DNA from 3 places in the Streptomyces sp. NPDC029216 genome. Region 1 is predicted to be linked to each of the others. Evidence: riboswitches for the same ligand, from Rfam matches in the RefSeq annotation. Region 1 holds a riboswitch; each other region holds the start of a gene.
The links. A riboswitch is a leader RNA that binds a small molecule or an ion and turns the genes downstream of it on or off. The one in region 1 is predicted to bind cobalamin.
Positions count from the first base shown of each region.

Region 2: another riboswitch for cobalamin. It lies ahead of cobN (cobaltochelatase subunit CobN); the one in region 1 lies ahead of AB0F18_RS26225 (energy-coupling factor ABC transporter permease).
Region 3: another riboswitch for cobalamin. It lies ahead of AB0F18_RS25235 (ribonucleoside-diphosphate reductase subunit alpha); the one in region 1 lies ahead of AB0F18_RS26225 (energy-coupling factor ABC transporter permease).

Region 1 is NZ_JBEZWL010000085.1:10,365-14,633, forward strand. It holds gene AB0F18_RS26210 (ATP-binding cassette domain-containing protein) at 1-537, opposite strand, end outside; gene cbiQ (cobalt ECF transporter T component CbiQ) at 534-1,283, opposite strand; gene AB0F18_RS26220 (energy-coupling factor ABC transporter substrate-binding protein) at 1,287-1,634, opposite strand; gene AB0F18_RS26225 (energy-coupling factor ABC transporter permease) at 1,634-2,332, opposite strand; cobalamin riboswitch at 2,363-2,594, opposite strand; gene AB0F18_RS26230 (flavodoxin family protein) at 2,686-3,396, shown strand; gene AB0F18_RS26235 (hypothetical protein) at 3,411-3,929, opposite strand; gene AB0F18_RS26240 (SsgA family sporulation/cell division regulator) at 4,025-4,269, opposite strand, start outside.
Region 2 is NZ_JBEZWL010000029.1:37,488-41,756, forward strand. It holds gene AB0F18_RS14065 (precorrin-8X methylmutase) at 1-494, opposite strand, end outside; gene AB0F18_RS14070 (cobalamin biosynthesis protein CobG) at 499-1,764, opposite strand; cobalamin riboswitch at 2,025-2,182, shown strand; gene cobN (cobaltochelatase subunit CobN) at 2,215-4,269, shown strand, end outside.
Region 3 is NZ_JBEZWL010000079.1:5,016-9,284, forward strand. It holds gene AB0F18_RS25235 (ribonucleoside-diphosphate reductase subunit alpha) at 1-1,717, opposite strand, end outside; cobalamin riboswitch at 1,865-1,996, opposite strand; gene AB0F18_RS25240 (GNAT family N-acetyltransferase) at 2,055-2,552, opposite strand; gene AB0F18_RS25245 (Uma2 family endonuclease) at 2,631-3,215, shown strand; gene AB0F18_RS25250 (YbdD/YjiX family protein) at 3,272-3,472, opposite strand; gene AB0F18_RS25255 (carbon starvation CstA family protein) at 3,469-4,269, opposite strand, start outside.

The sequences.
Region 1 (4,269 bases):
CAGCCGTTCCTGCCCGTCCGGGTCCAGGCCCGCCGTCGGCTCGTCCAGGATCAGCACCCGCGGCGCCATCGCCACCGCGCCCGCGATCGCCGCGCGCTTGCGCTGCCCGTACGACAGCAGGTGCGTCGGGCGGTCGCGCAGCGCGGTGATGTCCAGCGCGGCCAGCGCGGAGTCCACCCGCTCGCGGACCTCCGCCTCCGGCAGGCCCAGGTTCATCGGGCCGAAGGACACGTCCTGCTCCACCGAGGCCGCGAAGAGCTGGTCGTCCGGGTCCTGCACCACCAGCTGGACGGTCGTGCGCAGCCGGGTCAGCCCCCGCCGGTCGTACGCCACCGCCGTGCCTTCCAGCCGCAGCACGCCCGAGCCGGGCCGCAGGCCCCCGCTCAGCAGCCGCATCAGGGTGGTCTTGCCGCTGCCGTTGCGGCCCAGCAGCACCAGCGCCCGCCCCTCGGTGATCGAGAAGTCCACGCCGGACAGCACGGCCGGCCCGTCCTCGTACGCGTACCCCGCGCCGACCAGTTCCACCAACGCGGTCACAGTCCCAGCTCCTTCAGTACGAGGGTCCCCGCGACCAGGCCGGCCGGCAGGGCGGCGGCGGCCGCCAGGAACCGCCAGGACAGCGGCGCCGGCGGGACCAGTACCCGCAGCGCGCCGTCGTAGCCGCGCCCCGCCAGGCCCTCCTGGAGCCGGGCGGCGCGGTCGAAGGCCCGGATGAACGAGGTCGCCGCGAGCCCGGCCACCGAACGCCACGCGGCCGCCCGGCTCGTCTGCCCGAGCCGGGCCGCCTGGGCCCGGCGGACCTGCGCCAGGGAGTCCAGCAGCAGGAACCCGATCCGGTACATGACCAGGGCCACGTCCACCACGGGCGCCGGCACCCCGGCCCGCACCAGCCGGGGCAGGACGTCCGAGACCGGTGTGGTGAAGGCGAACAGCAGCACCCCGAGCGAGGCGGCCGAGGTGCGCAGCAGCAGGTCCACCGCGTGCCGGGGCCCGTCCGGGGCCGGCGCGAGGAACCCGTCCGGGCCGCCCACCGAGACCAGCAGCGGCAGCGCCCCGGTGACGCAGAACCCCAGCGGGACCCGGAAGGCCCGCCACAGCTGCCGCCCGGCCACCCCGGCGGGCCCCAGCAGCACGGCCAGGGTGGCCGCGGCGACCAGCGGCCCGCCGGGCCACGGGGGCAGGCACACGGCGGTGACGGTCAGCCCGAACCCGAGCAGGGCCTTCTCCAGCGGATGCCGGCCGCGCCAGCGGCTGCCGTGCGCCGCCACGTCGATGGGCAGCACCGGCTACCGTTCCCGCGTGCTCTCGGCGGGGGCCTGCGCCTGGGCGAGGGCCTGCGCCGCGCCCTGGCGGCGGCCCCTGCGGACGCCGAAGTAGTAGGCGAGCACGCCCGCGCCCAGGGCGGCCTGGAGGGCGAACAGTGCGGACTCGACCTCGCCGGACGGCGGTTCGTACAGCGGGGAGAACCAGGGCTGGTAGTCCGGCTTGAGCTCGGTGATGGCCGACTCGGCCTGGGCGTCGGCGCCCGTGAACGGCTCCTCCTTGCCCTCGCCGAGCCCCAGCGCGAGCGGCAGCACGGCCAGCGCCGCCACCAGGAGCAGCAGCAGGGTGTTGATCTTGGCGTTCCTGGTCATCAGAGGGCCGCCTCCTGCTCGGTCCGCTTCTGCCCGGTCAGCTTCGCGACCCCGAGGCGGACCAGGTCGGACCTGCTCGACTGCATCAGCAGCCGCATCACGAGCACCGTCAGCAGTCCCTCGCTGACCGCGAGCGGGATCTGGGTGAGGGCGAAGATGCCCGCGAACTTCTCCAGGGAGCCGGTGAAGCCGCTGGACGGGTCGGGGAAGGCCAGCGCCAGCTGGACGGAGGTCACGCAGTAGGTGACCAGGTCGGCGAAGAAGGCGCCGGAGAAGACGGTCACCATCAGCGGCGCACCGGACTTCCGCAGCAGCTTGTAGACCGCGTACCCGGCCCAGGGCCCGGCGATGGCCATCGAGAAGACGTTGGCGCCGAGGGTGGTGAGGCCGCCGTGCGCCAGCAGCAGCGCCTGGAACAGCAGGGTGATCGTGCCGAGCACCGCCATGACGGGCGGCCGGAAGAGGATGGCGCCCAGTCCGGTTCCGGTGGGGTGCGAGCAACTGCCCGTCACCGAGGGGATCTTCAGTGCGGACAGGACGAACGTGAACGCCCCGGACGCCCCGAGCAGCAGGGTGCTCTCCGGGTGGGCCTTCACCTCGCGGGTCAGGGCGCGGACCCCGTGGAGGACGAACGGGGCGGACGCGGCGCCCCAGGCGGCCGCGTGCAGTGGGGGCAGGAACCCCTCGGCTATGTGCATGAGTTCGGGAGACCTCTCCAGCACCTCGTGGATGGACGTACGCGCCCCGGCCGGTCTCCTGGCTGACGGGTACTGCCGCCCCGGCTCCGCCTTCCCGGGCCCGAGCGGTCTCCCGCGCGGTCCCAGTGGCTTCCCGCGAGGGGGGTGGAGCCGGACTTCCCGATCACAGTGGCGAGGGCCGCACCGGTTTCCCACCGGTTTCCCGAACACCAAGGCCCGCTGACCCTAGTCGCACGCACGGACCGGTATCAAACCGGACCGATCCGGCCCATCGGAGGACATAATTCCGCTTCGGTCCCCCGGACGGCCGCCGGACGCTGGCGGGCCCGCCGGCCGGCCCGCAGGGTGGGGGAGTGGCCGACTACGACTACTCCGACCTCTCCGCCGTCTACGTCAACTGCACCCTCAAACGCTCGCCCGAGACCAGCAACACCGAGGGGCTGATCGCCAAGAGCCGTGCCGTCATGGAATCGGCCGGCGCCCGGACCTCCCTGATCCGCGCCGTGGACCACGACATCGCCACCGGCGTCTGGCCCGACATGACCGAACACGGGTGGGAGAGCGACCAGTGGCCGGTGCTCTACAGCCAGATCATGGACGCCGACATCCTCGTCCTGTGCGGCCCGATCTGGCTCGGCGACAACAGCTCGGTCATGAAGCAGGTCATCGAGCGGCTCTACTCCTGCTCCTCGCTGCTGAACGAGCACGGCCAGTACGCCTACTACGGGCGGGTCGGCGGGGCGCTGATCACCGGCAACGAGGACGGCGTCAAACACTGCGCCATGAACATCCTGTACAGCCTCCAGCACCTGGGCTACGCCGTCCCGCCGCAGGCCGACGCGGGCTGGATCGGCGAGGCCGGGCCCGGGCCCTCGTACCTGGACCCGGGCTCCGGCGGTCCCCAGAACGACTTCACCAACCGCAACACGGCGTTCATGTCCTGGAACCTGATGCACCTTGCGGCGCTCCTCAAGCGGGCGGGCGGCATCCCCGCCCACGGCAACCAGCGTTCCCTGTGGGACGCCGGCTGCCGTTTCGACTTCCCGAACCCGGAGCACCGCTAGGCAGTGCTCCCCTGTCAGCAGGTGTTCGGGTGCGCGACGTCCACCACGAACCGCTCGGGCGAGTGCAGGACGGAGGTGCTGTAGACGGGCGGGGTGTCGAAGGCGGCGCCGAAGGTCACGTACCCCTCGAAATCGCCGGTCAGGGCGAGGCCCTTGAGCTTGCTGAGGTAGATCTGCTGGAGCTTGGGGCCCTGGTAGACGTTGTTGCCCGCGTCGTCGTGACCGGCGGCGGGGTGCAGGCGGATCTCCAGGAAGTACTTCCCGGCCAGCGGGACGGGCTTGCCGGACCCGTCGTAGACCAGCTGGGAGACGGGAGTGACGGTGACCGGGGGCACGGAGCCCTCCAGGTCGATCACGACCCGGTCGAACGTGCAGTGACCGCCCCAGCGGGCGTTGACGACGAGCGGGGTGCTGCTGGAGCGGACGGCGGCCGGGGCGGCCGCCGAGGCCGGTGCGGCGAGCGCCAGCCCTGCGGTCAGCAGGGCACCCGTGGCCAGGGCCACGATCCGGCGGCGGTGCGGGTGGTGACGCATGGCGTCCCCCCGATCCTCTGAGACGGGGAAATGACTGTCATCCGGTACGACACTCCAGCGGCCCCCGTGGTTGCACGCGGCCCGCCCCCGCGTCCTCAGAACGTCAGCAGCGCGCTCAGCTCGGCGTCCAGGTCGTAGTGGCGCCGCTCCTGCCCGCGCGGGACCAGCTCGGTCATCCGCCGGCACAGCTCGCGCAGGTCCTTGGCCCGCGCGGAGACCACGCAGCCGCGCTCGCCGTTGCTGAGGGCCAGCAGGACGCGCGGCTCGGTGCCCGTCCAGCGCGGCCACACCTGTATGTCGCCCTCGCCGGTGGCGCAGGTCTGCCCGTCCATCAGCAGCT
Region 2 (4,269 bases), on a different contig from region 1:
ATGACGGCGGCGGGCCGCGGGGCGCCCTCCTCGATCATCTCCAGCAGCCGGAACAGCGCGGTCGGGGCGTTGCCGACGGCGATCACGGAGTTCTCCAACAGGCCCCGGTCGCGCCAGACTTCGAGGGCGGCGGCGCTGCGCGTGGTGCCCATCTTCGCGGCGAGGGCGGGCACGGCCGGGTCGGAGAGGGTACAGATCACCTCGTTGCCGGCGGGCAGCCGCTTGCGGGTGACGCCGCTGGCGACCATCTGCACGTCGCACAGGATCGGCGCGCCGGCGTGCAGCGCGGCGCGGGCCCGCAGGACGACGTCGGGGGTGTAGCCCAGGTCCTGGGGGAGGTCGGTCATGCCACAGGCGTGAATCATGCGCACCGCGACCTGGGCGACCGAGGCGGGCAGCCCGGAGAGATCCGCCTCGGCGCGGATCGTGGCAAAGGACTGGCGGTAGATCGCGGCGCCGTCCTTCTCGTACTCGAACACGGTGTACTCGCTCATTTCTTCACTGCGACGGGGGTGGTGTGGTGGTACGTGTACGGGGGCGTCGTGCGGCCGTGAGGGCGGCCGCCAGGTCGGTGTGCGGGACGGGCCGGGCGTCGAGTTCGTACCCGTCCGGGGTGGCGACCAGGTCCACCCAGGCGGTGCCGCGCGGATGGCCGCACCGGCGCGCGCAGCCCGACCAGTGCACGGGCAGGTCTCCGGGGGATTGCGCCACGACGGCGCGCGCGTCGGCGCGTACGTCCGCGAGGGACTTGGCGCAACCGGGCTGCCCCGTACAGGCGGTGACGGACAGCCAGGGGCTGCCGGGCCGGACGACGAGGCCGGCCGCCTCGATGCGGTCGCAGCCGTCGGCGGCGGCGCGCGGCAGGATGACGCTCCGCCAGGGGGTGACGCGCAGCTCGCCGCCGGCCGCCTCGGCCAGGACCCGCCACTGCGCGGAGTCCAGCCGCCCGAGCGGGAGCAGCACGCAGAGTCCGGCGCCGTACTCGCCCCAGGGCCGGGGCGGCTCGGTGTACGGCCACGCCACCTCGGGGCGGTGCCCGGCCGCGATCCCGGCGGCGCCGAGCCGCAGGGCGAACTCCCTTGCCTCAAGGGCGTGTTCGACGCCCAGTTCGGCGACGCGCCAGGCGCGGTTCCCGGCGGCGTCGGCGGAGTCGAGGAAGTACTCGGCGGCCAGCAGCGCGGCCCGGGGCGCGTCGGCGGCGTCGACCTCGACGGCGTCGGCGGCCGCGCCGAGCCGTACGAGGGCCCGGCCGCTGACGCCGGGTCCGGCGCCGAGCACGGTCACGTCGGGGTCGAGGGCGGCCACGTCGCCGCGCCCGTCGTCGAGGGCGAACAGGAAGCGCCCCGAGAGGGCGGCCGCCCGGGTGCTCGCGCACAGCAGCCGGTCGAGTTCCCGGACCCAGTCCACGACGAGGGACCCGCCGAGCGGGGTGGCCACGATGTTGCGCACCCGCTCGTGGCTGGGCGCGGGCAGCAGCCCGGCCCCGTCCAGCAGCTCCGCGAGCCCGGCGCCGCAGCCGTCGGCGAGGCCGCGCAGCTGGACGTTGCCGCGGGAGGTGAGTTCCAGGTGCCCGTCGCCGAACCGTTCGGCGGCGAGCCCGAGTACGGCGGCCTGCCGGGTGGTGAGCAGCCCGCCGGGGATCCGGACGCGCGCCAGGTACCCGTCGTCGGCGGCGTGCAGCCGCAGCGCGCCGGGGCAGGCGTCGCCACGGTCGCGTATGACGGGTTCGTCCCGCGATGCGGCGGAAGGTGGCTGGGGCGGCATGGCCGCGAGCATACCCACGATTCCCCACCCCCGACCTGTGTCCGTCGCCACCCCGACCAGCTACGTCGGCCTCGGCGGCGTTCGAGGCGCGGGGTCCGGGGCCGAGCCCCGCGGTACGGGGAAAGGGCGGGGCGGGGACCGGCTCCGCGCGGCGGCACCCCCACCCACCCGACGTTTGCGGCACGGCCCCCAGGGCAGAGCCCCGACAGCACGGCCGCGCCCACCACCCCCACCCCACCTCCCGGCCAGGGAAAGGGACACCTAAGATGACCTTCCGGCGGACCACTCGGCCCGTCACCGCCGAGGACGGCGACATGGGAGGAAGCCCGGTGCGATTCCGGCGCGGTCCCGCCACTGTGAGCCCCGCGGAGCGATCCGCGAGGTGAGTCAGGAACTCCCGCTGTCCTCACTGCCCGGGGCGCGGAAACCCCGAGGAAGGCCTGCCGCCGCATGATCCTGCTGCTGTCGACGTCCGACACCGATCTGCTCAGCGCCCGCGCCGCGAACACCGCCGGCGGCCCCGTGCCGTACCGGTTCGCGAACCCCTCCCGCCTCCCCCTCGACGACCTGCCCGGCCTCCTGGACGGCGCCGAGCTGGTCGTCGTACGCCTCCTCGGGGGCTTGCGCGCCTGGCAGGAGGGCCTCGACGTCCTCCTCGCCCCCGGCCAGACCCGCCCGGTGGTGGTGCTGACCGGCGAACAGGCCCCGGACGCCCAGCTGATGGAGGCCTCCACGGTCCCGATCGGCATCGCCGCCGAGGCGCACGGCTACCTCGCGCACGGCGGCCCGGCCAACCTCGAACAGCTGGCCCGCTTCCTCTCGGACACCGTCCTGCTCACCGGCCACGGCTTCGAGCCCCCGGCCGCCTCCCCCACCTGGGGCCCCCTGGAGCGCCCGGCCACCGAGGCAACCGGCCCCCAGGTCGCCGTGCTCTACTACCGCGCCCACCAGATGAGCGGCAACACCGCCTTCGTGCACGCCCTCTGCGACGCGATCGAGGCCAAGGGCGGCCGCCCCCTCCCCCTGTACGTCTCCTCCCTGCGCACGCCCGAGCCCGGGCTCCTCGAAGCCCTGTCCTCGGTGGACGCCGTCGTCACCACCGTCCTCGCCGCCGGCGGCACCCGCCCCGCGACCGCCTCGGCGGGCGGCGACGACGAGTCCTGGGACGCCGGCGCGCTGGCCTCGCTCAACGTGCCGATCCTCCAGGCCCTGTGCCTGACGGGCTCCCGCAGCACCTGGGAGGAGAACGACGAGGGCCTGTCCCCCCTCGACGCCGCCACCCAGGTCGCCGTGCCCGAGTTCGACGGCCGGCTGATCACCGTCCCGTTCTCCTTCAAGGAGATCGACGAGGACGGCCTGCCCGCGTACGTCGCCGACGCCGAGCGCGCCGCCCGCGTGGCCGGCATCGCCGTCCGCCACGCCCGGCTGCGCCACATCGGCCCCGCCGACAAGCGGATCGCGCTGGTCCTGTCCGCGTACCCCACCAAGCACTCCCGCATCGGCAACGCGGTCGGCCTGGACACCCCCGCCAGCGCGGTGGAACTCCTGCGCACCCTCATCGCCGCCGGTTACGACTTCGGCCCCGAGGCCGAGATCCCGGGCCTGGTCTCCGGTGACGGCGACGAGCTGATCCGCGCCCTGATCGAGGCCGGCGGCCACGACCAGGACTGGCTCACCGAGGAGCAGCTGGCCCGCAACCCGGTCCGCATCCCGGCGGCCGACTACAGGCGCTGGTTCGCCGAGCTTCCCGCGGACCTCCGCGAAAGCGTCGAGGAACACTGGGGCGAGGCCCCCGGCAACATGTTCGTGGACCGCTCCTCCAACCCGGAGGGCGACATCGTCCTCGCGGCGCTGCGCCGCGGGAACCTCCTCATCCTGATCCAGCCGCCGCGCGGCTTCGGCGAGAACCCGATCGCGATCTACCACGACCCGGACCTGCCGCCGTCGCACCACTACCTGGCGGCGTACCGCTGGATCCAGGCGGCCGCGGAGGACGGCGGTTTCGGCGCCGACGCGATGATCCACCTGGGCAAGCACGGCAACCTCGAATGGCTCCCCGGCAAGAACGCGGGCCTGTCCGCCTCCTGCTCCCCGGACGCGGCCCTGGGCGACCTGCCCCTGGTCTACCCGTTCCTGGTCAACGACCCGGGCGAGGGCACCCAGGCCAAGCGCCGGGTGCACGCCACCCTGGTCGACCACCTGGTCCCGCCGATGGCGCGCGCCGAGTCGTACGGCGACATCGCCCGCCTGGAGCAGCACCTGGACGAGTACGCCCAGATCAGCTCCATGGACCCGTCCAAGCTCCCGGCCATCCGCGCCCAGATCTGGACCCTGATCCAGGCCGCCAAGCTCGACCACGACCTGGGCCTGGACGAACGCCCGGACGACGAGGGCTTCGACGACTTCCTCCTGCACGTCGACGGCTGGCTGTGCGAGGTCAAGGACGCCCAGATCCGCGACGGCCTGCACGTCCTGGGCGGCGCCCCGACCGGCGAGGCCCGGGTC
Region 3 (4,269 bases), on a different contig from region 1:
CCTGCGCGGTACGGGTCTGCTCCCAGGCGGGCAGCGGGCCGCTGCGCTCGGCGAGGTCGCAGGAGGCCTCGTACGCGGCCAGCATGATGCGCTCGGCGATCTTCGTCGACAGGGCCTTCGCCCCGGCGGAGTCGAAGGGCAGGCGCAGCTTGAAGAAGACGTCCTGGAGGCCCATCGCGCCCAGGCCCACCGGACGCCACTTGGCGTTGGAGCGGCCGGCCTGCTCGGTCGGGTAGAAGTTGATGTCCACGACGCGGTCGAGGAAGGTCACGGCCGTGCGGACGGTCTCGTCCAGGCGCTCCCAGTCCATCTCGCCGTCGACGACGAAGGCGCCGAGGTTGACGGAGCCGAGGTTGCAGACGGCGGTCTCGCCGTCGTTGGTGACCTCGATGATCTCGGTGCAGAGGTTGGAGGAGTGGACCACCGTGCCGGGCAGCGCGGTCTGGTTCGCGGTCCGGTTGGAGGCGTCCTTGAACGTCATCCAGCCCTGGCCGGTCTGCGCGAGGGTGCGCATCATGCGGCCGTACAGGTCACGGGCCGGCATGGTCTTCTTGGCCAGCCCGGAGGCCTCGGCCTTGACGTAGGCGGCGTCGAACTCGGCGCCGTACAGGTCCACCAGCTCGGGCACGTCGGCCGGGGAGAACAGCGACCACTCGGCGTCGGCGTTCACGCGGCGCATGAACTCGTCCGGGATCCAGTGGGCGAGGTTGAGGTTGTGCGTACGGCGCTGGTCCTCGCCGGTGTTGTCGCGGAGCTCCAGGAACTCCTCGATGTCGGCGTGCCAGGTCTCCAGGTAGACGGCGGCGGCACCCTTGCGGCGGCCGCCCTGGTTCACAGCGGCCACGGAGGCGTCGAGGGTCTTCAGGAACGGCACGATGCCGTTGGAGTGGCCGTTGGTGCCGCGGATCAGCGAACCGCGGGCGCGGATGCGCGAGTACGACAGGCCGATGCCGCCGGCGTGCTTCGAGAGGCGGGCGACCTGGTGGTAGCGGTCGTAGATGGAGTCCAGCTCGTCCAGCGGGGAGTCCAGCAGGTAGCAGGAGGACATCTGCGGGTGCCGCGTACCCGAGTTGAACAGGGTCGGCGACGACGGCAGGTAGTCGAGCCGGCTCATCAGGCTGTACAGCGAGGCCACTTCCTCGACGGCGCGGACGCTGTCGTCCTCGGCCAGGCCGCAGGCCACGCGCAGCATGAAGTACTGCGGGGTCTCGATCACCTGGCGGGTGATCGGGTGGCGCAGCAGGTAGCGGCTGTGCAGGGTGCGCAGGCCGAAGAAGCCGAAGCGGTCGTCCGCACCCTCGGCGAGCGCGTGCTCGACCAGCGCGTTCAGGCGGGCGGCGTGGGCGGCGACGAACTCGGCGGTGCGGTCGGCGATCAGGCCCTCGCGGTGGCCGACGGCGACGGACTCGGCGAAGGAGGTCGCGCCCTGGCCGGCGGCCTCGTCGGCCACGGCCAGCGTCAGCAGGCGGGCGGCCAGACGGGAGTAGGCCGGGTCCTCGGAGATCAGGCCGGCCGCGGCCTCGGTGGCGAGCCCGCGCAGCTCGGCCTCGTCGGCGGAGGCGCTGCGGCCGCGCAGCGCGGCGGCGGCGACCCGTCCGGGGTCGGTGTCGGGGAGGTCGGCCGTGAGCTCGGTGAGGGTGCGCAGCAGCGCGGCGCCGGGGCCCTCTGCTTCGGGGTGGTCGGACTCTGCGCGCGGGGCGGCGGGCGCGATGGTCACGGGGGAGCTCTCCCTCACTCGGCCCGGTCATCGGCGGAGCGGGGCGCGAGCGGGCGCATGCGGGCGCGCGCACAAGCGCGTTCGGCACCACATGGCGTCCACCGGCCCAACCGCGAGGCCCGGACGAATCGACACCCCGGTTCGGTCGATCCGGGGGGCACTGCCGGCAGGTCCTCGGACTCGCGGATACGCGGGTGGGCGTACGTCACACCGTTGCGGGACAGTTCCGGATTCCCACCGGATTCCCCTGCGGCGGCAGCAGGCATGAGCATACATGTGGGGGCGACCCGATGCGGTAGCCCCCACATGTTGTGTCGGGTGCATGCGGAGCGTGTCGTTACAGCTCCAGTCGGTATGTGAGCAGGGTGAGTTCCGGGATGGGCGACCAGTCCCGTTCGGGCGTACGGACGAACCCGAGCCGCTCGTAGATCCGCTGGGCTCCGCGCATGGCCGGCTGGGTGGACAGCACCAGCGCCGTGACCCCCTCCAGGGCCCGGGCCCGTTCGGCGCAGACCCGTACGAGGGCCTCCCCGACGCCCTGCCCGCGGGCCTCGGCGGCCACCGCGAGCATCCGGAACTCGGCCTCGTGCGGGCCGGCGACGTCCGCGAGCCGGCTTCCGGGCGGGGCGAACGTCACCCCGCCGAGCACCTCCCCGTCGCGCACGGCGACGAGCACCTCCCCGTCGCCGGCCCGGCCGGCGACGTCGCGCAGGACGTTGAGGTAGTGGTCGTCCTCGTTCTGGTCGAGCAGCCCGTCCCCGGTGTAGGCCTGCCCGGTGATCTCGCCGAGCCGCGCGTACTCGTCTTCCCTCGCCGTTCTGATCTCGAAGTCCATGCGGTCGAGTGTGCGCCACGGGTGTCGGTGCCCGGCGCTATCGTCGGAAGCAGCACCGTCGAGGAAGGCGAGCGAGGCATGACCGTCATGACCGAACGTCCCCACATGACGACCGAAGTGTTCGAGCACCTGGCCCGTATGGCGGCCCGCGAGGAGGAGGGGCTGCGACTGGAGTTCATTGGTGGGGTGCTGAGGAGCAAGGCCATGCCGGACGGGGACCACGGGCGGATCATCGTGTGGCTGGCGCGGATCTGTATGCAGCGCCACCCGGATTTCTGGCTGCACCAAGGGCAGGGGATCAAGGCGGAACGGTACCGGGAGGGCCGCGCCATTCCGGACGGGGTACTGGCGCACGAGGACGCGTTCGTCGGGCAGAGTGACTGGGGGGATCCGGGCGCGATCCTGATGGCCGTCGAGTTGACCTCCTGGGACTCCGACACGGAGCGGCGCGACCGGATCGAGAAGCCGCGCGCTTATGCGGAGACCGGTATCCCCGTCTACCTGCTCATCGACCGGCTCAAGTGTCAGGTTCTCGTCTACAGCGACCCGGATGGCGACCGGTACGAGACCGTACGTACCGTTCCCTTCGGCAAGGACGTCACGCTCCCCGACCCTGTCGGCATCACCCTCCAGACCGAGCGCCTCAAGGACTGGGTGCGCTGACCCCGCGTACGCGGATGGGCCCCGCCGGATGACCAGCGGGGCCCATCAGTAACCCTTCAGCAGCAGCGGAAGCCCTCGCGCGGGTCCGCCTCGCGGGCGTCCGTGCGGGCGCGTTCGAAGGCGCGGCGGGTCATGACCTCGGCATCGGGGTCGTGGGAGCGGGCGTGGGCGACGTAGCGGTCGTACGCGGCCTCGCCGGAGAACTCCCGTACGTAGTACCGCGCCTTGGCCAGCGCCCCCCGGACCGCGCCGCTCACGCGACCGGGTCCTTCACGCGGCCGCCGCCCCCGTCGAGGCCGGCCGCCGCGAGCTCGGCCTTCTCCTCGGCCGTGGCGATCAGCCCCGCCGGAGCGATGATCTTCGACTCGGTCCACGGCACCTCGGAAAGGCGGACCGACGCGGGGTCGGACACGGCCTTGAAGCAGGTCCGGGCCGCGTCCAGCAGCACGATGATGATCAGGGCCGCGAAGAGGGCCGACAGGACGCCGTCCACCGTGGCGTTGGTGACCACGGTGTGCATCTCGTCCATGGTCTTGGCGGGCGGCAGCACCTTCCCGGCGTCGATGCCCGTCTGGTACTTGTCGCGCTGTGCGAAGAAGCCGATCTTCACGTCGTCCGAGAAGACCTTCTGGTAGCTCGCGGTGAGGGTGACGGCCACGTCCCAGGCCAGCGGAACGGCCGTGACCCAGGCCCACTTGAGCCGGCCCGACTTGACCAGCAGCGTGGTGCACACGGCCAGCGCGACCGCCGCGAGCAGCTGGTTCGCGATGCCGAACAGCGGGAACAGCTGGTTGATGCCGCCCAGCGGGTCCTTGACGCCGACCCACAGGAAGTAGCCCCAGCCGCCGACGACGACGGCGCTGGCCACCCACACGCCCGGCTTCCAGCTGACGTCCTTGAAGGACTTGTGCACGTTGCCCAGGGTGTCCTGGAGCATGAACCGGCCCACCCGGGTGCCCGCGTCCACCGTCGTCAGGATGAACAGGGCCTCGAACATGATGGCGAAGTGGTACCAGAACGCCTTCATCCCGGCCCCGCCGACCACGGCGGAGAA